Linked DNA regions of Mucilaginibacter gracilis. Each later gene encodes a partner of the first gene's protein in a complex. Links are inferred from orthologs where the notes say so. Each region holds a gene or a part of one and is shown on either strand. Other genes may lie near its edges. The genes, in order: groL and metK.

What was found.
Region 2: the proteins of groL (region 1) and metK are in contact, whole or in part, in a cryo-EM structure (PDB 8P4O), measured with the Escherichia coli proteins. The link is inferred for Mucilaginibacter gracilis from one-to-one orthologs.

The regions. Positions count from the first base shown.
Region 1 is NZ_RBKU01000001.1:6,440,948-6,452,775, reverse strand. What follows is about bases 4,565-7,533. They hold groL (chaperonin GroEL), read left to right. Parts: upstream 4,565-5,214; coding sequence 5,215-6,852; downstream 6,853-7,533. Other genes in these bases: BDD43_RS28765 (mechanosensitive ion channel family protein), read left to right, coding at 7,197-7,533; groES (co-chaperone GroES), read left to right, coding at 4,779-5,069. Also shown: BDD43_RS28805 (MiaB/RimO family radical SAM methylthiotransferase), read left to right, coding at 1-350; BDD43_RS28800 (four helix bundle protein), read left to right, coding at 387-746; BDD43_RS28795 (sigma-54 interaction domain-containing protein), read left to right, coding at 798-2,057; BDD43_RS28790 (LptE family protein), read left to right, coding at 2,061-2,579; BDD43_RS28785 (hypothetical protein), read left to right, coding at 2,598-4,199; preprotein translocase subunit SecG, read left to right, coding at 4,210-4,545; more of BDD43_RS28765, read left to right, coding at 7,534-7,982; BDD43_RS28760 (DUF58 domain-containing protein), read right to left, coding at 7,987-9,333; BDD43_RS28755 (AAA family ATPase), read right to left, coding at 9,334-10,311; BDD43_RS28750 (DUF4350 domain-containing protein), read right to left, coding at 10,317-11,492; BDD43_RS28745 (DUF4129 domain-containing protein), read right to left, coding at 11,489-11,828.
Region 2 is NZ_RBKU01000001.1:1,565,286-1,577,141, forward strand. Bases 8,811-11,807 are described here. They hold metK (methionine adenosyltransferase), read right to left. Parts: upstream 10,936-11,807; coding sequence 9,685-10,935; downstream 8,811-9,684. Other genes in these bases: BDD43_RS06695 (lysophospholipid acyltransferase family protein), read right to left, coding at 8,811-8,988; BDD43_RS06700 (NUDIX domain-containing protein), read right to left, coding at 9,020-9,583; BDD43_RS06710 (diacylglycerol/lipid kinase family protein), read left to right, coding at 11,154-11,807. In the rest of the region: BDD43_RS06660 (ABC transporter ATP-binding protein), read right to left, coding at 1-872; BDD43_RS06665 (hypothetical protein), read right to left, coding at 866-1,087; BDD43_RS06670 (sensor histidine kinase), read left to right, coding at 1,320-2,336; BDD43_RS06675 (LytR/AlgR family response regulator transcription factor), read left to right, coding at 2,339-3,064; BDD43_RS06680 (TonB-dependent receptor), read left to right, coding at 3,153-5,612; BDD43_RS06685 (murein L,D-transpeptidase catalytic domain family protein), read left to right, coding at 5,842-6,642; BDD43_RS06690 (L,D-transpeptidase scaffold domain-containing protein), read right to left, coding at 6,650-8,194; more of BDD43_RS06695, read right to left, coding at 8,251-8,810; more of BDD43_RS06710, read left to right, coding at 11,808-11,856. UniProt on the Escherichia coli protein: Catalyzes the formation of S-adenosylmethionine (AdoMet) from methionine and ATP.

The DNA.
Region 1 (11,828 bases):
TAAAGTACGATTTTGCCTACATGTTTATGTACTCCGAGCGCCCCGGTACATTAGCCGCCAAACGTTTTGCCGACGACATACCCGAGGATGTTAAAAAAACGCGCCTGCAAGAAATTGTGGCCAAACAACAACAGTATTCGCTTGTTCGATTACAAGCGCAGCTTGGCAAGGTGCAAAAGGTGCTTATTGAAGGTTTCTCCAAAAAATCAAACCAGGATTATTGTGGCCGCAGCGATCAAAACGCTATGGTTATTTTCCCGGTTGACGAAAGGTTTAAACCGGGCCAATATGTTAACGTAATTGCGGAAAGATGCACTACGGCAACATTAATGGGACATATAGTTGATTAGGTAAGAAGACTCAAGAATCAAGAACCAAGAATTAAGATGAAGAGGCATAACTTCAAGAACCTAAAAATATGGGAGAAGGCTATGGACTTCACTGATTTAACTTATGATTATTGTAAAGGCTTGCCTACTGAAGAAAGATATAATCTTATAGATCAAATAAATAGGTGTTCGTGCTCGGTACCTTCAAATATTGCTGAAGGTTCCGGAAAAAGAACAAACGTACATTTTGCGGAATTTTTATCAACGGCATTATCATCTTCATATGAAGCTGAAACCCAGTTGTTGATTTGTGAAAGGCGCACGTATGGCGATAAAGAAAAAATTGAACCAGTGTTTAGAATTGGTTGCAGAAGTCCAAAGAATGATATTTGCTTTCAGGGAATATATTCTTGGTAATGACGGTAAGTCTTAATTCTTGCATCTTGATTCTTGAGTCTATTTAAAACAATGGAAGTACAAGAAATTAAACAACGCTTTGGTATCATCGGTAGTTCGCCGTTGTTAAACCGGGCCATTAATATAGCTAACCAGGTTGCGCCTACCGATATTTCGGTACTGATAACCGGTGAAAGCGGTAGTGGTAAAGAAGTTTTTTCGCACATCATTCACCAAATGAGTCCGCGTAAGCATGGGCCTTTTATAGCCGTTAACTGCGGGGCCATACCCGAAGGCACCATTGATTCCGAACTTTTTGGTCATGAAAAGGGAGCCTATACCGGTGCCGTTGGTGAGCGTAAAGGATACTTTGAAACCGTAAACGGCGGCACCATATTTTTAGATGAAATTGGCGAAATGCCGCTGGGTACACAGGCACGTTTGCTACGCGTGCTGGAGTCGGGCCAGTACATTAAGGTAGGTTCGTCTAAAGTAGAAAAAACCAATGTGCGGGTAATAGCAGCAACCAATGTTGATGTTTACGAAGCCGTAAAAGCAGGCAAATTTAGAGAAGATTTATATTACCGCTTAAATACCGTACCACTACGCATACCGCCTTTACGAGACAGGAAAGAAGATATTTACCTCATCTTCCGTAAATTCACTTCGGATTTTACTGCCAAATACCGCTCGCCGCCTATACAACTGGATGATGCTGCGCAGCAGGTATTAATTAACTACTCGTGGCCGGGCAACGTAAGGCAGTTAAAAAATATAGCCGAGCAACTGGCCGTGCTTGAGCGCGACCGCACCATTACCGCGCAAACCCTGCTTACCTATATACCGCACGAAATGGGCAACCGCAACCTGCCCATGCGTATTGAAAACCAGCCGAAAGAAGATTTCTCCGAAAGGGACATCCTCTATAAAGTGCTTTTTGATATGAAACGCGACATGGTTGAGCTAAAAAAACTGGTTGCCGATATTATAGAACAAGGCGGTGTAGCGGCCAATTATGCAGGCAATGCGCAGGTAATTAATCAACTTTACCGCGATATTGATTTACCAAATAAGGCCGAGTCGCAATTTACTTTGCAACAACCCGTTCATAACAATAATAACACTGGCAGTAGCAATAATAACGGCAACGATAATTATAACATTACGCACGATGCCGAAGAAGTTGAAGAATCGTTGTCGCTGATAGAAAAGGAATCTGATTTGATTCGTAAGGCATTAAAAAAGCATCGTGGTAAACGTAAACTTGCGGCGCAGGAATTGGGAATATCCGAAAGAACATTGTACCGTAAGATCAAAGAATTAAATTTGTAACAGATGAAGAAAAAGATATTGCTGTTAATTTTTCCGTTACTGCTCTTAAGTCAAGCCTGTACCTACAAGTTAAGCTTGAATGGGGCATCAATACCCCCGGAGTTAAAAACCATTAATGTATCGTTTTTTGAGAATACGGCCCCTTATGTGGTTAATAATCTGAGCCAAACATTTACCGAAGCATTAAAAGACCGTATCCGTTCGCAAACGAGCCTTAGCTTGGTTAGGGGCGAGGCTGATGCCACTTTGGAAGGCCAGATAACTGGTTATACCATAGCACCGGCATCGGTACAGGCTACCAGTGATAACAGGGCACCCGTTGCCGGGCTTACACGCCTTACTATTACCATAAAGGCCAAATACACCAATATTGCCAATAAAAAATATAATTTTGAAGAATCATTCACCCGATTTAAAGATTTTGCGGGGGATATATCATCACAGGAGCAAACTTTGATACAAGCCCTTAATAAACAGTTGACGGAAGATATTTTTAACCGAGCCTTTGCAAATTGGGCGTAAATTCGTAGTTTAAGCAACGTGGAAGTTTTAAATACAAATTATAAAGAGTTTTTTTCGGATATTGTAGCTAATCCGGCCGAAGTTGGCAGTATCCATGCCCCACACTTAAAGGCGCTGGTTGAGCTGTATCCGCAAAGTGCCATTTTACGCGCCATGCTTGCCCGTGCCATTCAGGTTACAGATCAGGCAGGCTTTCAACAAAAACTTAAATCGGCTGCAGCTTATGCATCCGATAGGGCCATACTTTATAATTTAATTAACTACCCCGAAAAGCTGGTTAAAAAATATGCGCAGGCAGGCGTTATTGAGGAAGTAGAAAACCCGCCGGTTACTGAACTTGATTATAAAGCTGAACCGCAAAGTGATGTTGACGATTTTGCTAAACAATTTGAGGAAGAAACAGAGCCGGTAAACTATTTCCATGAATCGGAAGAAGTTTTAGAGGAACCCGGCCAGTATCACCAAGGTAACGATACAGCCGCAACCAACGGGCAAACCGAAGATAGAGAAGCATACTTTAACACCGTACCAAACCAGCCGTTACAACCCGAATTATTGGCCGATGAGGCAGCTTACCAAACGTATGCCCCACAGCAAGAAGAAGTTATTGCGCAACCCGAGCCCTATGTTTACGCTAATATAGGCAACCAACCAGTTGTAGGTACCGCCTTGCCATCAGAAATTGATGATGAGGTTTATGATGAGATAACCGGTATTGAAGATATTTACGGCGAAATAATACGCGAGCCAAAAACTACAATGCCCGATGCAGCCCCCCCGCAGGAGCAGGCCCAAGCAGGAGAAGATGCCAGTAATAATTTGGAGGACATATTGCTTGCCCAATACGGTGCCGTATTAAGTGATAGCCCAATTATTGCCAGCGAGCCGCAACCCGCTACCCCTGTTGCCGAGCCACCCGCACCCGAAGAAACATATACGTTTTCGGCCAGTCGCTTTCGCGATAAAATGGCGTTAGCTAACGATGAGGTTGAATTTGAAATGGTGAGTACAACAGCACCACAACAGCAAGCACCAATGCAAGCAGAACCCGTGCCTGTACCCGAGCCGGCGCCAATGGTTGAAAGTAATGCAAACCATTTTACACCTCAGTTTGCTGAAGATGATTCGCGGATGGCTAAGTACGACGACGACTCGTTACCGTACAGTTTTATGTGGTGGCTCAATAAAACCCGTAAAGAACATGCCGATACGCACCAGCCTTATGCGCCTAAACCAGCCCCGCAACAGGAACCACGGGCACCCGCACCCGACGAATTACAACAGCAGTATTTCGAGAATATTTTTAGCCTTACATCTGTTGAGCAACTGGATATTAACACGCGCAACAAGCGTAAGGGTGGCGAAATAATAGACAGGTTTATAGAAAAAGATCCGCAGTTAAAACCGCCTAATACCGAAAAACTGGATAACGAAAACAAGGCAAAACAAAGTTCGGAAGATAAAAGTATCCTCGTTTCGGAAACGCTCGCGGGTATATACGCCGATCAGATGTTGTATAGTAAGGCAATTATAGCTTACCAAAAATTATTGTTGAGATTTCCGGAAAAAAGCACTTACTTTGTTGCCCAGATTGAAATATTAGAAAAGAAGATAAATTAAATAAAATAAAATGTTATTATTAGTAATTGTTGCCATTATTGTTTGTGTGCTTTTGGGGCTTATTGTTTTAATTCAAAACCCTAAAGGTGGTGGCTTATCATCAAACTTTTCCAGTTCGTCGCAACTGTTAGGTGTGCAAAAAACCGGCGACATCCTTGAAAAAGGTACCTGGATACTGGCCGTTGCATTAATTGTATTATCGTTAACTATTAATGTGGTTGGTAAAACCGGTGCAGGCAAGGTTGAAAATGTAAACCAGGAGCAAATTGATAAGGCTTCGAAACCAAGTGTGCCTGTAAACAGCGCACCTGCTTCTTTGCCAGATTTGAACAAAAAAACCAAGTAAGCAATTAGCTTTATAATTGAAAGGGCTTTAAGAGTTATTCTTAAAGCCCTTTTTTTTGCTATGCATGACATCATGACACGGCTGTATTAACCCCTGAGCTAACTATATTTTACACTTAATGAAATTTTGACAAACCTTCCGTCAATATGTGCCATATACATATCATGGCATAATTAGTGTTGCTTGGCTGTTATAATCATTATAACAACTATAATAAATTAAAACAAATAACTATGTCGTTAAACATTAAACCTCTTGGAGATAGAGTAGTTGTAGAAGCTGCTGCTGCTGAAGAAAAAACTGCATCTGGTATCTTTATTCCGGATACTGCTAAAGAAAAACCTCAAGTTGGAACTATAGTAGCCGTTGGGCCGGGCAGGCACGCAGATTCCGGAACTTTAATAGCTCCAACTGTTAAAGTTGGTGATAAAGTTTTGTACGGTAAATACGCCGGTACCGAAACAAGCTACGAAGGTAAGGAGTATTTAATTATGCGCGAATCTGACGTTTACGCGGTATTGTAAATTAATGATTGAAGGATTGATGGATTGAATGATTGAATAAAAATCATTGATGAAGTTGACGATTCAATAAAGAAAAAATCAAATTACATACTGAATAGACAATCAATCATTCAGTTAATCAAATCATTCAAATTTAAAAAAGAAGATGGCAAAAATCGTTAAATACAATGTTGAAGCACGCGACGCCTTAAAACGCGGTGTTGATATTTTAGCTAATGCAGTTAAGGTAACATTAGGCCCTAAGGGCAGAAATGTAATTATAGATAAAAAGTTTGGTTCGCCAATTATCACTAAAGATGGTGTAACTGTTGCTAAAGAAATTGAATTGAAAGATTCTTTAGAAAACATGGGTGCCCAAATGGTGAAAGAAGTAGCATCAAAAACTGCTGATATTGCTGGTGATGGTACAACTACAGCAACCGTTTTAGCTCAGGCTATTGTTACTGCCGGTATTAAAAACGTTGCCGCCGGTGCAAACCCTATGGATTTGAAACGCGGTATTGACAAAGCTGTTGAAGCTGTTGTTAAAAACCTGCAAGAGCAATCGCAAGCTGTTGGCGATGACAACAACAAAATTAAACAAGTTGCATCTATCTCGGCTAATAACGACGAAGTTATCGGTTCGCTTATTGCGGCTGCTATGGCTAAGGTTGGTAAAGACGGTGTAATTACAGTTGAAGAGGCTAAAGGTACCGAAACCGAAGTTAAAACTGTTGAAGGTATGCAGTTTGACCGTGGTTACCTATCGCCATACTTTGTTACCAATGCAGATAAAATGGAAGTTGAGTTAGAAAACCCATACATCCTTATCTACGACAAAAAGATTTCTTCGATGAAGGAATTGTTGCCTATCCTTGAAAAACAAGTACAAACTGGCAAACCATTGTTAATTATTGCCGAAGATTTAGATGGCGAAGCATTGGCTACTTTGGTAGTTAATAAAATTCGTGGTTCGTTAAAAGTTGCTGCTGTTAAGGCTCCAGGTTTTGGCGATCGCAGAAAAGCAATGTTAGAGGATATTGCTATCCTAACCGGTGGTACTGTTATCTCGGAAGAAAGAGGTTACAAATTAGAAAACGCCGATTTAACTTACTTAGGTACTGCCGAGAAAATAGTTATTGATAAAGATAACACTACAGTTATCAATGGATCGGGCGGAACAGAAGAGATCAAATCTCGCGTTAACCAAATCAAAGCACAGATTGAAACTACAACATCAGATTACGATAAAGAAAAATTACAAGAACGCCTTGCCAAATTATCTGGCGGTGTTGCTGTACTTTACGTAGGTGCTGCATCGGAAGTTGAGATGAAAGAAAAGAAAGACCGTGTTGACGATGCTTTACATGCAACCCGCGCTGCGGTTGAAGAAGGTATTGTTGCAGGTGGTGGTGTTGCTTTCATTCGCGCTGTTGAATCGTTAAAAGATTTAAAAGGTGCTAACGAAGATGAAAACACTGGTATCCAAATCATCCGTCGTGCTATCGAAGAGCCATTACGTCAAATTTGCGAAAACGCAGGTATCGAAGGTTCTATCGTAGTACAAAAGGTTAAAGAAGGTACTGCAGATTACGGTTACAACGCACGTACTGATGTGTACGAAAACCTGATCTCGGCCGGAGTAATTGATCCTACTAAAGTAGGCCGTGTAGCTTTACAAAATGCTGCTTCAATTGCTGCTATGTTGTTAACTACCGAATGTGTATTGGCTGATGAGCCTGCTGATGAGTCTGCAGGTGGCGGTCATCCACCAATGGGTGGCGGTATGGGCGGTATGATGTAATATCAATCCGCTTTACCCTTAACGGGCAAAGTTTAATATATCAAACCCTGTTCAGTTTACTGGACAGGGTTTTTTTATGCAGCATTAAACCCTCGGCTAATCATACCGTCAAAAAAAGCAAATGTGATGCTATATGTAACATTTTTGCAATCGGCATCTCATTTTTGGGACTCTGTGATATATAATGAGTTATTTAGGAATTAAGGCACAGCATTTGATATTTAGCAAGTATGAAAGCGATAAGTGAAAAAACAAAATATGTATCTAACCGCATAATAGGTTGGGCAATAACAGAAGGGCCACAATTATTTGTAACTTTCTTTAGATAGTAATATCTTTAGGGTATGAACCTTCACAAGTTTTATACCCAAGTATCTGATTGGGCAATTACACACGCCCCAAAATACATCCTCGCTGCTGCATTTTACTTTATTGGTTTATGGTTTATTAAACTTGTAAAGCTCAAGCTTCGCGGCCACATGAGCCACAGGCAAATCCACTCGTCGTTACGGCCATTTTTCCTAAGTTTAAGTATTACAACAATGCATATTTTGCTATTTGTTGGAGCTATGGAAATTGCGGATGTGCAGTTAACCATTTTTAATACCGTTATTGGAGCCCTGGGTATAACCGCAGGTTTGGCATTATCGGGCACGTTGCAAAATTTTGCCGGAGGGGTATTTATCCTGTTGCTTAAACCCTTTACTATTGATGATAATATTATTGCGCAAGGCGTTGATGGGGTAGTAACATCTATCCAGATATTTTACACCGAAATTCTTACTGCTGATAACAAAGCTGTTATTATACCAAACGGCAAGCTCTTTAACGAAATTATTACCAACGTTACCCGCGAAAATAAACGCCGTATTGATTTTGAACTGAAGCTTGGTTACGTGGTTGAAATTGAACAGGTTAAGGTTATAATATTAGCTGCCATAGCTAAAACACCAAATGTATTGCCCGATCCGGCACCTATTACCGGCATATCGGCCCTGGAGGTTGATGGGCTGAGGGTAGCCGTTAAGGTATGGACAAAAACCGAGCAGTTTAGCTCCACCCGGTTTGCCCTGCACGAAAATATTTTGAAAGACCTTAAAAGCGCAAGTATTAAGTTGCCTGGAATGTAATGGTTTATATTTTCTGCCTCGCCTTTAATTCCAGATAACGGTTAATAGTATTCACGGTTAAGTTTTGCGGTGCACTTAATATGGATTGTATGCCGTGGCGGGCAAGCTCTTTAACGATGAGCTTTTTCTCGTAAGCAAACTTTTCGGCTATGGTTTTGATGTAAATTCCTTCTACGTTACAGGCTGGCTGTTCGCTTATTTTTTTGAGTTCGGTGTTTTCAAAAAACACTAAAACTAATAGGTGAAACTTTGCAATGCGCTGTAAAAATGGCAACTGCCTTTGCAGTGCCGACATGCTTTCGAAATTGGTGAAAAAAACAACCAAACTCCGTTGTTTAAGCGTGTTGCGGATGGTGGTATAAAGCAACTCCATATTGGTTTCCATATAGCGCGTTTTCTCTTTATACAAAACCTCCATTATTTTATTGAGCTGCGTAGGCCGCCTGTCGGCAGGTATAACGGCACCTTTTTGGTCTGACGCGGTAATTAACCCTGCCTTATCCTGCTTTATTAACGCTACGCTTGATAGTACCAGGCTTGCATTAATAGCATAATCAAGTAAACTCAAACCCTCAAAAGGCATTTTCATGGTTCGCGATTTATCTATTACGCAATACACGTGCTGCGATTTTTCGTCGGTATAATTGTTAACCATTAACTCGCCCCGCCTGGCCGATGCCTTCCAGTTAAGGGTTCGGAAATCATCGCCGGCAACGTAATTTTTTATTTGCTCAAACTCCATGCTGTTGCCCAGGCGGCGTATTTTTTTTATGCCATATTCGTTTAAGCGGTTTGATATAGCCATTAGCTCGTATTTACGCATCTGTAAAAATGATGGGTAAACGGCCAGTGTTTGGCCTTGCTCAAAGTTAAAGCGGCGGTTAACGAGGCCCAAGGGCGCTTGTACGTACACACGTACATAACCAAATTCGTATTCGCCACGTTTGGTGGGCCGCAATACGTAATTTAACAATTTATGCTGATGGCTTGTTAAAGTAGTTTGGAAAAGTACGTCCCGTTTTTGAAACTGGTGCGGAATCTCGTCGATAATGCCTGTGCTAACCTTAAAGTTGTAAAAGTTTTCTATGTAAATACCAATTTCGTTATCGTCGCCATTGCTCAATCGTTCGGGTGCATGCCTTTTGGCGAAAATACCGTTGCTTGTGCCGTAAAGCATCCACAAATCGATTATTAACAAAACGATAAGTGTAAAGAAAAATATTGCCGGGATTTGCCCCAGCCAGGTAAAAAAGAACGACAAAAGGTATAATACCGCAGCACCACCCAGGCCGATGAATAAGCGGGTGGTTAAAAACAGATTTTTATAGTACAGGCTAAAAAGCGACTTCACTTATCTTGGTATTTCTATTTTTTGGATAATTTGGGCAACAACCTCATCTGGCGTAACGCCTTCCATTTCTTTGTCAGGCGTAAGCATAATGCGGTGCCTTAATACGGCGGGTGCTACCCATATCACGTCTTCGGGGGTTATAAAATCGCGGCCCTTCATGGCGGCCAATGCCTTGGCACTGTTTACAATAGCTAAGGATGCACGCGGCGAGCCACCCAAAAAGAGCGATTTATTACTGCGCGTTTCGTGAATTATTTTGGCTACAAACTCCAATAGTTTAGGTTCTACAAAAAAGGAACGTACTTGCTGGCGCAGACTAATAATATCCTGCCCGGATAATACAGGTTTAATGTGGGCCAGTTGGTCGATTGTTTTTTGTTGGTGCTGTTGGGTGAGGATGGTAATTTCTTCGGCTAAGGACGGGTATTTAACCTCAATCTTAAATAAAAAGCGATCGAGCTGGGCCTCGGGAAGGCGATAGGTACCTTCCTGCTCAACAGGGTTTTGCGTGGCCAGTACAATGAAGGGTTCTTCCATTTTATAGCTGTGGCCGTCAATAGTAACCTGACGCTCTTCCATTACCTCAAACAAGGCCGACTGTGTTTTTGCCGGGGCGCGGTTTATCTCATCAATTAAAATAATGTTACCAAATATGGGCCCGCGTTTAAACTCAAAATCGATAGTTTTTGGGTTAAATACAGAGGTACCCAGCACATCCGACGGCATCAAATCGGGCGTGAACTGAATGCGCGAAAACTGTGCATCAATACTTTTAGCTATTAGCTTGGCCGTTAGTGTTTTGGCTATACCGGGTACACCCTCAATTAAAATATGGCCGTCGGCCAAAATGCCGGCAATCAGCAGGTCGATGCTGTCCTGCTGGCCAACAATTACCTGGCCAAGGCTGGCTTTAATTTGGGTTACAGCGTCGCTAAGGCGGCTCAAATCTGTACGTTGTTCAAAAAATTCCTGTTCCATATTTATTACCTGGATTGACTGTAAAATTGTTCTATGTTTTTATTAAGTGCTATAAGCTCGCTGTCGTTTACCGGTGCATTGCTGCGCACAAATGTTATCTGGCGTAAAAGTTCGTGCAGTAATGCCGTGTCGACGCCGCTTTTTTGTGCCAGGAGCGTTAAAAACTCTTCATTCAGCACATTGGTTTTTAAGCCATATTTACTGCGCAGGTGCTCTAAAAAATAAGTTACTTTTTTTGTGGCGATGTTACTGTTATTCCGTTGCTCATAATAAACTTGCCCAACCACGTTCACAAACTCCAACGTTGAGTTTCGCAACGGCTCAATAACCGGAATAATGCGCTGCCGCCGCTTGGCCTCGTATATTACGAAGAATAGCAGGCTGAAGAGGGCAATATACAATGCAGCACGCAAACTACTATTACGTATAAAAACCCGCAGCGATGAATCAGATTCGCCATCGCGTCCGCGCGAATAGTATTCATCCCAAAGTAGGCTCCCATTGTTTTTAAGATACGACAAGGCAATGGGCACATAAGCAGCTCCCTGATCTTGCAGTATACTGTAATTGCTAAACATTAACGGGTTTGAGTTTAAATAAAGGTTACCCTTACCCATGCTAAACTTTAAATAATTACTATGTTCGTTTTCGTTTTTGCCAATAACTACGGCCTGGGCGGTATCAAACTTACTAAAATACCTATCGGTACAGCCCTTGTCAACTGCATATTTGTAGGTATTAAGGTATCTACTAACAAAGCCTATCCTGATGGGGTCGGCGGTTTGTGGTTCAGCAGATGTTGAAATTTTTAGCTTTTTATTGAGATAGGTACCAAAAATTTCGGCGGCAATAAATACATCGTTACCCTTTTTAATGTATTGGGTTAATTTATCGTAATCATATTCGTTTAAAACAACGACGTTGTTAATAATTATATAGGTTGCGTTTTTTGCCTTGGAGTTAGTTACAACGTTATATACCGGCTCGCGATAAGCCGTAACACTGGCGCCCGGAAAAACATCGGTTACTCTATTATAAAGCACATAAGTGCCGAAAGGTATTTTATCGGTATTGCTTAAGGTTTCTGTCCAATCTAAAGCTTTTGGCCTGTTGTATTGGGCCATTAAATAAAAAACCAATAATATTGTTGCTCCCAGGATGTAGAACTTTAGATCTTTCATGGCAGCATGTTTTTAAAATCGATAAACAGGGTATTGATATTTTGGAACGATTGCCCATCAACCGGGAAATCGCCATACCACACGTACTCAAACTGCCGGGTTAGTACACCAAATACCTGCCGGTAACCGGCGTTGGTTAACTCGTTTAAATACGCAGTGTTTGTTTTTTCTATTTGCCAATGGATAAGCTGAGCATCGTTTAACTGTTTTAAGCTGCGCAGGTATAATAAACGCACGGCTAATTTGTAGTTACGTTGTTGCGTTGCTTTTTCTATTTCAAGGTCGAATGTAATTTCGTGTATGTTTTCCAACGATTCGCCGTAAGGGATGTGTACT
Region 2 (11,856 bases), 4.9 Mb from region 1 along the record:
AAATTTTCTAGATCTTTTTGCACTTTGCCAATGGCATATACTACGTGGCCATTTTGGTTAAGTAAAGCGTTTATGCGTCCAGTTTCTTCCTTTGATGTATAGGGGACAAAAATGTTACCCTCCTGAACGTCGTTAATAGTAAAGCCACTGCGGGTTAGCAAATTGGCCGCATCGGCACTATCGCTTAACTCAATATGCACAAGGGGCTTGCTTAAACCCTGCAAGTCCTCAATAGTACCCTGAAAAACAAGCTGGCCGTGGTTTATAATACCAACGTGGGTTGCCATACGTTCAATTTCGGCCAGTAAATGGCTCGATACAAAAACGGTTTTGCCTTGCTCTTGCACCAGGCGCATCAGCAATTGCCGTATTTCTATAATGCCGTTAGGGTCGAGGCCGTTGGTGGGTTCGTCTAAAATAATAAGTTTGGGGTCCGATAACAGGGCCAGGGCTATACCCAGGCGTTGTTTCATGCCCAATGAGTATTGCCCCGCTTTTTTATTTGCTGCTTGTTTTAAGCGTACAAGCTCGAGCATCTCGTCAACCCGGGCGGCGGGTACCTGCAATAGCAAGGCACGGTTGCGAAGGTTTTCTCTTCCCGAAAGGTGACTATAAATAGCAGGCTGCTCAATTAACGAGCCTATTTGCGATAGTATTTCTATCCGGTGAGTGAGTATGTCTTTGTCAAATAGTTTAATAGTGCCATTATCAGCATGCAGCAAATTAAGCAGTAGCTTAATGGTTGTTGTTTTACCGGCGCCATTTGGCCCCAAAAAACCATAAATGCTGCCTTCGGGCACTTGCAACGATACAGATTTTACAACCTGCTGGCTACCAAAGTGGAACGAAAGCTGGTCGGTATTAATTACCATTCTCTTTGTTTTGCTACGGAACATACCGCCTTAAACAAAGTTACACTTTTATTAAACAAAGAAGTGGCCTGTTTTCCGTTATATGCAACGTTTGCAGCTTTTTCAAGCTCCGATCCCTTTTTTTCTATCTGGTAGCTTACGCCCATAACCATTACAAATAGTATAGGTACAAGTAGTAACATAAATGGGTTTGTGTTGTTGATTAACTTTTTCATGGCAGATATTGTTTGATTGATTTGATGACACAAATGAATAGCAATAGTTTAACCTGCTAAAATCAATTAGACCAACAGCCAGTAATTATAGATGAACGGGTAAATACAGCCTAATTTAATTAATCGGCAATCAAATCCGGTTCATCGGTAAAAATGCGGCGTACATCTAAATACAGTTAGTATTATAGTTATTTATTTTACATTAGATGCGATGAAAGTGAGCGAGCGATAAATGAAAAAAGGATGGCAAATATTTTGGCACGTGTTTTTTTGGGTGTGTATGGTGTGCTTTTTTGGCTTAATTACGCACAACAATACCAAAATAAGTATCGAAGGCTTGTTGGTTATTTTTGTACTGTACGGGTTTATTAACATTGGGCTGTTTTATGTTAACTTTTTGTTATTTATACCGCTGTTTTTAAACCGTAAAAAGTATTTAAAGTACAACCTTACCCTATTTATTTTTATACTGCTAATTGGTTTTATTAAGTATGGCCTGGCGCTGTTTTTTAAGCAGTATGTGCTGGTGCGGGGTAATATGCATGGGGTAATTAGTTTTACTTCGTACTACATAAGTGCTTTTTTTACCAGTTTAATATTTGTGTTTTTAAGCACGGTACTTAAATTTACCTTAGACTGGTTTTTGAACGAGCGCATTCAGCGCGATCTGGAAAACCAGCGTTTGAGTGCCGAACTGGCTTTTCTTAAATCGCAAATTAACCCGCACTTTTTGTTTAACTCGCTTAACAGCATTTATTCGCTGGCTTATCAACGATCAGAAACTACGCCCGAAGCCATTTTAAAACTATCCGAAATTATGCGTTATATGCTTTACGAGTGTAACGATAACAAGGTTGATTTGGCTAAAGAACTGCAATACCTGCAAAACTATATCGATTTGCAAAAGATACGTTACGCTAACAAAGCTTTTGTTGATTTTGAGATAAACGGGCTTATCAGCCACCAGCGTATAGTACCACTATTGCTGATTTCGTTTATAGAAAACGCCTTTAAACATGGCGTTGCCAACGATCCCCAAAGCCCCATACGCATTGTTATGGATATTGAACCAGAGCATCTTTATTTTAAAATGGAAAATAAAAAGCATCAATTTAATAAAGATTGGGCAGGAGGTATTGGCCTTAACAACGTGAAACGCAGGCTCGATTTATTATACCCCGGCAAGTACCAAATGAAAATTGACGACGGTGCCGATACTTATACCAGCGAATTATCCTTAAATTTATAGCCATGATACGATGTTTGGTAGTTGACGATGAGCCTTTGGCCTTACATATATTGGAAGATTATATTAGCAAGGTGCCATTTTTAAGCCTTGTTAAATCAACAACAAACCCCATCGAGGCATTGTCATTTGTGCAAAACGGCCTGGTTGATTTGGTTTTTTTGGATGTGCAAATGCCCGAACTAACCGGTATACAGTTTTTAAAAATTGCCAACGGAAAGGCGAAAGTAATATTAACTACTGCCTATTCGCAATATGCGTTAGAAGGCTATGAACTTGATGTTGTTGATTACCTTTTAAAACCGATAGCTTTTGATCGGTTTTATAAGTCGGCACAAAAGGCGCAAGGTATTATTAGGCCCTCAACTGCCGTTGCAGCCCCCGCCCCCGAACCCGCGCAGCAGGATTTATTAAGCGACTTTATTTTTGTTAAAACAGAGCACAAAATACAAAAGGTTTATCTGCACGATATTCTTTTTATAGAAGGCCTTAAAGACTATATATCCATATTTACCCCAACAGAGCGCATTATAACCCTGCAGATTATGAAGAAGATGGAAGATGCTTTACCCGAAAAGCATTTCATCAGGGTTCACAAATCATACATAGTGGCGCTAAATAAGATAGATAGTATTGAACGCAGCCGCATTTGGATTAAGGATAAGGTAATACCTGTTGGCGATACCTATCGCGACCAGTTCTTCAAAATTATAGACGCCAAAAACATTTAGCTTATTTAGACTAATTACAAATAAAATTGCAAGAGGGCGGTATTTTTATTTCCTTTGCGGCTGTTTATAATTAGTCTAAATAAATAAAATGAAAAACTTCTATCACCAGCTCAAAACAGCAATATTTATTTTTTGTAGCTTATGCTGCCTGGTCGCCGCCGCCCAACCGGGTAATGGATCAATAAAAGGCACGGTTTTAACCAGCGACGGTAAACCCGCTGCTTATGTTACCGTAAAAATAAAGGAAGCTCACAAGCAAACCGCTACTACAGAAAAGGGAACGTATGCATTTAAAAACCTGCCTGTAGGTAATTACACAATTGTATTAAGCCATGTGGGCCATAGCCAACAGCAACAACAGGTAACTGTTAACGCGGGGCAGGTGGCCGAGCTTAACTTTACCCTGGCGCAAAGCGCAACCGAGTTGAGTGAAATAAATATTAATTCGGGTAAAACCATAAATACTACACCTACAGCATTAGGCAAGGCAGATATTAGCCCTATGGATTTACCACAAAGCTCGGGCGTGGTAACTAATAAAGTAATAGAAGACCAGCAAATTAACCGCCTTGGAGATGCAGTTAGAAATGTAAGCGGGGTTACACTTACCCAAACCCGCGGCGGCGTGGGCGAAACCTTTACCGCACGCGGCTACAGTATAGGCATAGGTGGTGGCTCGGGCAGTATATTTAAAGATGGCGTGCTCACCAATACCGCCGGTTTTCCCGAAGCAAGTACCCTGGAATCTATCGAAGTGTTAAAGGGGAGTTCGGCCTTATTGTATGGCAATGTTTCGGGCGGTGTGATTATCAACATGGTAACAAAAAAGCCAAAGTTTGAAAACGGCGGCGAAGTATCAATGCGCTATGGCAGTTACAATATGTACAAACCAGCGGTTGATGTTTATGGCCCGATAAGCAAAAACCTGGCATTTAGAGTAGTTAGTACTTACGAAAATGATGGCAGCTACCGCGATAATGTAAAAACCGAACGTTTTTATGTAAACCCATCGCTATTATACAAAGCTGGCGAAAAAACCACCATCATATTATCCGGCGATTATTTAAAATCTAACTTAACTCCCGATTGGGGCGTAGGCTCGCTTAATTTAGGCCAGGCTATAAATTCCACGGTTCCACGGTCGCAGTTTATCAATACCTCATGGGCATACAGCCACATGGACCAGTATTCGGGCACGTTAACGGTAAACCACCAATTGGCAGATGCCTGGCGTTTAAACTTTATTACCTCAAGCCAGGGAACTAAAATTGATTCGTATGGTTCTGGCTTGCCTAACAACGTGGCTGCCAATGGCGATTGGAACAGGGGGTTAGCACGTGCTAATACCACCGAAAATAATTACACTGCGCAGCTAAATTTAAACGGAACATTTAAAACAGGTGGTATAACTCACCAACTATTGGTTGGTACCGATTTTGCAAAAGTTACTAATTTAACTAATACCTATACTATACAAGGTTTGAGTACCATTAATGGCGCAGCAAATGTTTACGATGTAATAAATATAATTGATTTAAACAAATACACCGCTCGCACCGATATGCCTAATACTACCGATACTGCTTTAACTAAAGCACCATCATACCGTTTTGGATATTATATTCAAGACTTGATAAGCCTTACCGATAAATTTAAAATACTGGCCGGCTTGCGGTACTCGGTACAAAAAACCGTAGCCACATATGTAACAAGCTACGCCAGAGCTGTAGATTACAGGGGTTCGGCAGCAAATAAGGTTGATGGGGCCTTTTCGCCAAAAATAGCTTTGATATATGAGCCTGTTGCAACAACATCTATTTATGCAGGCTATACTAACAATTTTGTAATTAATACAGGCACTAATGTTGCAACCGGACAAGCCATGACTCCGTCTGTTGTTGACCAATATGAGGCTGGTATTAAAAACAAATTTTTTGATGATAAATTGTCGGCAAATATTAGCGTGTACAAAATAATTAATCAAAATCTTGCAGTTCAATCCCCATACACAACAGTTGACGGCCCTATTGAAAATACAAATACAGCCCTAAAAAAGTTTAGTGGCCAAACAACAAGCAACGGTGTAGAGATTGACATATCAGGCAACATATCTAAAAACCTGTATTTTATTACAGGTTATGCTTATAACCATGCCTTTTTTTCTAACACAACTGGTTTAAAGGGCTCAAACCTGGAGGGCGAACCAATCGTTATTAATCCTTCCAATACGGCAAATGGCTCAATATTTTATAAGTTTAGCGGCGGCCAACTAAAAGGCTTTAAATTAGGAGCCTCTGCATTTTATACCGGCTTTAGGTACGCGGGTTATAACAACACTGTTGGGCAAACACAAAAATATAACCGTTTGCTGCCAGTAGGCGGTTTTGCAACTCTTGATCTGTCTGCTGGTTATACCTATAAAAAACTATCGTTATTGGCAAGCGTAACCAACGTTACCAATACCATGAATTACTTAATACACGATAACTATAGCGTTACACCTATACCGCCAACACAGTTTTTAACAACTTTAGCCTATAAATTTTAGGCTTAAATATTTGAACAGGAGCCGGGGTTTTAACCCCGGTTTTTTTGTGCAGCAAGCAATACATAATATTCTTGTTAAATGGTCGTTTATTAAATGTTGGTTAAATAAATTTCGTTCGGGTGTTGTATATTTCTCTTTGATTTAAAGTTGGATAATCAAAAGCAACATTTGCCAACACGACACGTATAAAGCAATAGATATAACTAATTAATTTAAAACCAATTTAAGTATGATTAAATCTTTTTTATGGATTCCTTGTGCGTTTTTTGCGGTGTCGCTTACGCTGAACAGCCCTGTTTACACCCCCAATAGTTTTTCATTAAAAGATTCAACCGAAAACTCCAGTGTTTCATTAGCCAGCCGGTTATTTAACCACTATGTTGATAACATTTATCAAACCTGCGCTTTGCAAAATAGCGGTTTAGATGTTGCCGTACTTAAAAAAGCAATAACCGGATATTATAACCTTAAATTGGCCGATAAAATTACTTCTAACAGTTGTATTATAACCATAGTTGATTTGGCTAAATCAAGCTGCACAAAGCGCATGTGGATAATTGATCTGCAAAAGCAAAAATTGTTGTTAAATACCTGGGTTGCACACGGCCAAAACAGCGGAGCCGATGTAGCATCTCATTTTTCTAACAATGTTGATTCGTTTGAAAGCAGCATCGGTTTTTATGTAACCGATAAGGTTTATATGGGCAAACACGGCCGCTCATTAAAGCTAAACGGCATGGACGAAGGCTTTAACGACCGCGCAAACGAACGCGACATTGTTTTACACGCCGCGCCCTACGTTTGCGAAGCTTCTATTAAAGAGTTAGGCCGCCTTGGGCGCAGCCAGGGTTGCCCGGCTGTTTCTCCTCTGCTAGCCAACAAAATCATCGATACCATTAAAGGCAAAAACCTCTTATTTATAAACGGGAACGATGGTAGCTACAGCTCAAAATATTTAAACCCCGATATGGCTGTGCGAATAGCTTTTCAGGATAATGATAGTGCATCGTCGGCAAACGCAATGTTATAGCAACCTGTTATACGGGTGCCAAAAACTTTTGCAGGTGTGCATATAACACAATATCTAAACCGTAAATATCTTTCCTAAATTGTAGTGTTCCGCCGGCGTCAGCCCAGCAGGTAACATAGGTTATATAAACCGGTACTTTTTTATTGAGGTATAAACTGGTGGGTTTGCTATTATCTTCGCCCATTAGTTTAGCTATGGTATTATACTTTTCGCCGTCGCCAAAAAGGGCATGTGCAAAATCAAGCGGTTTTTCAAGCCGCACGCATCCGTGGCTAACGGCTCTCATTGGTTTTTTAAAGGCATCTTTGGCTGGAGTATCGTGCAGGTAAACACTGCTTTTGTTGTTAAATAAAAACTTTACTTTTCCCAGCGAGTTATCGGCGCCGGGCTGTTGTTTAAAAGAGTATTGGCTACGTTCTTTTTCCGAAATCGAGGCCCATTTAATTGTTTCGGGGTCGTTAACAATAGCACCGTTTTTATAAACGTTAATGTTTTTGTTTGATAAATAATAGCGGTCTTTAGCGGCTTCAACAATAATTTCTTTGTTTGCAATGCTTTGCGGAATGTTCCATATCGGGTTTACCTCGGCAACGTATATTAAGCTGTTTAGCTGCGGGGTTTCGCGCTGAAAAGGTCTGTCTATTTTATCACTGTCGTCATACTCAACCAGGTTATCGGTATGGTTACCATTGCGGCCCTGGCCAACACAAACCTTCATGTTGAGTGTTGATTTGCCGTTCTCCATCAAATCTAACTGAAAATCCGGAATGTTTACTATGGCGTATCGCGCCTCGGTTGGTTTGTTTTTCCAGCGCAAGCGTTCAAGGTTAACTAATAGGGTGCGCTGTGTTTCTTCTTTGGTTTGGCCAGGTACAACTACGTTACTAACCAGTGCTTTTTGTAAAGTAAGGTATTGCGGGTTTTTTGGCTGAATGCTATCTAAAAAAGTTTTTAAATTTTTTAATTCAAAAACGCGGCTCATGCTTAAACTATCTGGCCGTTTAGTTACCGTGTAATAATTAGCATAAATGCGCCTGGGGTTCATCACGCCAAATTGCAGCGCGTTGGAGTAATTGATAAGCGAATTAGCTATACTTAATTCCAGTTGAGCCATATCGGTATAAGCCTCATCGGTAGTTTTAATGGCTTTTTTATCGTAAAATTTAGCCAGCAACAACTTTATTTTTTCAGTTTGGAACATTTTAGGATCCAGGCCATGCTCGTTTGCCTTGCCCAGGTAATCAACTAAAAGCCTAAGGTTATCATTGCTTAAATTGCTGGTTAACAAAACCGGGTCATAATCGTGGCTATCATAATAAGCCTCAATTATTTTAGGGTTGCTAAGTTTGGTATTTGGGTCGGTTAGTGCTTTTTTTAATACTATAGCAAAGCCTTCGGGAGTAATATCTTTAAAAACCTTGTTTTGGGTTTTTGCAAAAAAGGCCTTTCCAATATCCGATCGAACCTTCTTTTTACAGCTTGCAAACGTTAATAATATAAAAAGGCCTGCCGTGGCCAGTACAGCAAAAACAATATTTTTAGATGATAGCATAATTTTTATACAGTAATTTTACGCCTGTATAGCAATCATTATACCAGTGGTTAATTTTAGGCCTGGCCCAGTGCTTTTTTTATGCTTGTTTCGGCCTCTAACACCAGTTGCTCGTAGGGTTTGTTTCCTGGCTCTATGGGTGGTAACACTTTTAGGGTAATATGTTCAAATGCACTTAAAGGGAAAAAGCCGTATTGCACCATGCGCCACGAATTATCAATTGCCAGGGGTACAAGCAGTGCATTGGGACATTTTTTAAGAATAGTGGCTACCCCGCCCACCTGAAAATTTTTGGCCCTGCCGTCTTTTGCCCGCGTTCCTTCCGGGAATATCACCGCCGACCAGTTGTTTTCTTTCATCCGTTCGGCCAGTTTTACAATTTCTATAATAGATTGTTTACCGTCTTTACGGTCGATATTAGCGCCGCCGCCTTTACGCAGGTTATAGGATATTGACGGTATACCCTTAGTTAATTCAATTTTTGAAATAAATTTTGCATGATGCTTACGCAGAAACCAAATAATTGGCGGAATATCATACATGCTTTGGTGGTTTGATAAAAATACGATGGGCCTATCAGTTGGCAGGGTTTGATTATTGGTGAACGTTACCCGGTTGCCCAATAAATAACAAGTGGCTACCAAAAAAAAGTTCATCAAATCAACCACAGCCTTATGGGCTTTATAACCACCTATATTATAAGCCAGCCATTGGGTAGGGTGAAATATCCCCAGCCAAAACCAAAAGAAGAGATAATATAAAGGTGTTAGTATGTATCCAAAAAACTTATGCATCGGCGCAAAATTAGTATTTACGGCGGATAAATTAAAGCAAGTTATTTTGCAGCAGCATTATCTTTATTTTAAGCACTGCGGCAACCGTCATCGAGTCGGTTATCTGGCCGTTGCATACCATTTGATATACCTGCTCAAAAGGTACTTTTTTAATAACAAGTTGCTCAGTTTCTTCGGGTTCGGCCTGGTGTTGGGTAAGGCCCTGTGCTAAATAAACAATGCTTAATTCGTCGCTCACGGAGTTTGATAGGTGCATGCGTTGCAACTCGGTCCATTTATTGGCCATTAGCCCCGTTTCTTCCAATAACTCGCGCTTGGCGGCATCCAAAGCGTGTTCGGCATGTGGGCCGCCGCCTTCGGGTATTTCCCAGCTGTATTGTTCTAAAGGGAAACGGTACTGCCCAACCAGATAAGTATTCAAGTCATCATCCAAGGGTACAACGCCAATAGCTAGGTTTTTAAAATGCACCTTACCATAAATACCCGGGTTGCCCGCTGGGTTAATAACCTGGTACTCGGTTAAATTTATCCAGGGGTTATCATATATAGCTTTTTCGGAAGTTATTTTCCAGGGATTGGTTTCGGTGTTATGCATGTTTATATTTTGCTGGGAAATTTAATTGCGTTTACAATTTGTTGCAAATAAAATACGCTTGTACAACAAAAAAGCCTCCGTTAAAGGAGGCCGATAGTATTTTAAATGCTAAATGCTGTTTTAACTTTATCAACATAATCCAGCTTTTCCCAGGTAAACAATTCAACCTCCATAGTTTTGGCTGTGCCATCGGGCAGGGTAAATGTTTTGTTTACTATTTGGTGCGGCCTGCCAAAGTGCCCGTAAGCAGCCGTTTCCGAATAAATGGGGTTGCGCAATTTAAGGCGGGTTTCAATAGCGTAAGGCGTCATGTTAAAAATGGTTTCAACCTTTCGGGCAATTTCGCCATCGGTAAGGTTAACCTTAGCTGTGCCGTATGTGTTTATGTAAATACCCATTGGCTGTGCAACACCAATAGCGTATGATACCTGTACCAGCACCTCGCTGCATACACCAGCGGCAACCAGGTTTTTAGCAATGTGGCGGGTTGCATATGCTGCCGATCTATCCACCTTAGATGGGTCTTTTCCCGAAAAGGCACCGCCACCATGTGCGCCTTTGCCACCATAGGTATCAACAATTATTTTACGGCCTGTTAAACCGGTATCGCCGTGCGGACCGCCAATAACAAATTTGCCGGTTGGGTTAATATGGTATTTAATATCGTCGTTAAAAAAGTGGCCGTATTTAGGGTACTTGCTTTTTACACGCGGAACTAAAATGTTAATAATGTCTTTACGTATTTGCTCAAGCATTACAGGCTCTTCGCCAAAATCATCATGCTGGGTCGAAACCACAATAGCGTCAATACGTACCGGTTGGTTGTTATCATCATACTCCAACGTTACCTGCGATTTTGCATCCGGCCTCAAATATTTTACCTCGCTGTTTTCGCGGCGAATTTCGGCAAGGGTAATTAAAATAGCGTGGGCAATATCCAGTGCCAGGGGCATATAATTATCGGTTTCAATGGTGGCATATCCAAACATCATACCCTGGTCGCCAGCTCCCTGCTCTTCTTTACTTTTACGGTCAACGCCCTGGTTAATATCCGGCGATTGCTCATGAATAGCCGATAGCACACCGCACGAACTTCCGTCAAACATATATTCGGCCTTGGTATAGCCTATTTTATTAATTACATCGCGCGCTATTTTTTGCACGTCGAGATAGGTTTTTGATTTAACCTCGCCAGCCAAAATAACCTGCCCTGTGGTAACTAACGTTTCGCAGGCAACTTTCGATTCCGGGTCAAATGCCAGAAAATTGTCAATTAATGCATCCGATATTTGGTCGGCAACCTTGTCCGGGTGTCCTTCCGATACCGATTCTGAAGTAAATAGATATGACATAAATTTTTCAAAAAAATTTTATAAACACGAAAAAACGGCTGCTGAATAGGATTGGAAGTAAAAAAAGAAGCGGGTTTAGCACTTTTTTACGTGGTTGCAATCCGGGTTCTGTTAACCAGAACGTTTTCAAATCAGTCCACTTTCGTTCGGCGAAGTTAAAACAATTTTATAAAAGTCGAAAATACAAGTACTTTTGATAGCCCAAAGCAATACAATATTTGAAAAAGAAAGCATTATTTATTATAAACCCGGTTTCGGGTAATAAAACGAAGGATAAGGTTCCGCACTTGATTAATGAACACCTGGACAGCGAGGTGTTTGACCACGAAATTATATTTAGTACAAAAGAAACGCCCATTTCGCAACTATCTAAAGATGCCGCTAAAGCTTTTGATATTATAGTTGCCGTTGGTGGCGATGGTACGGTTAATGAAACGGCGTCGGCTATTGCCGGTAGTAATACTGTATTAGGTATTTTGCCTTTTGGCTCGGGCAACGGGCTGGCAAGGTTTTTAAAGATACCGATGGACCCGGTAAGCGCCATAAAAACCCTCAACATTGGCCGCACAGAAACTATTGATGCGGGCAAAATAAACAACCAGTGGTTTTTTAATATGGCCGGAATGGGTTTTGATGCCCACATCAGCGAAGTTTTTTCGCATGGTAAAACACGTGGTTTCCGGGCTTACTTCAAGTCGTCGGTACAGGAAATATCTAATTATAAGGCGCAAAACTACCGTATAACTATTGATGGTAAAGATTACGACAGAGAAGCATTTATGTTAAGTTTTGCTAATTCGTCGCAATATGGTAACAATGCGCACGTGTCGCCTAAGGCATCACTGCACGACGGGCTGATAGATGTTTGCATTATTAAACCCTTCCCGGTGTATAGGTTGCCCGAAATGGGCCTGCGAATGC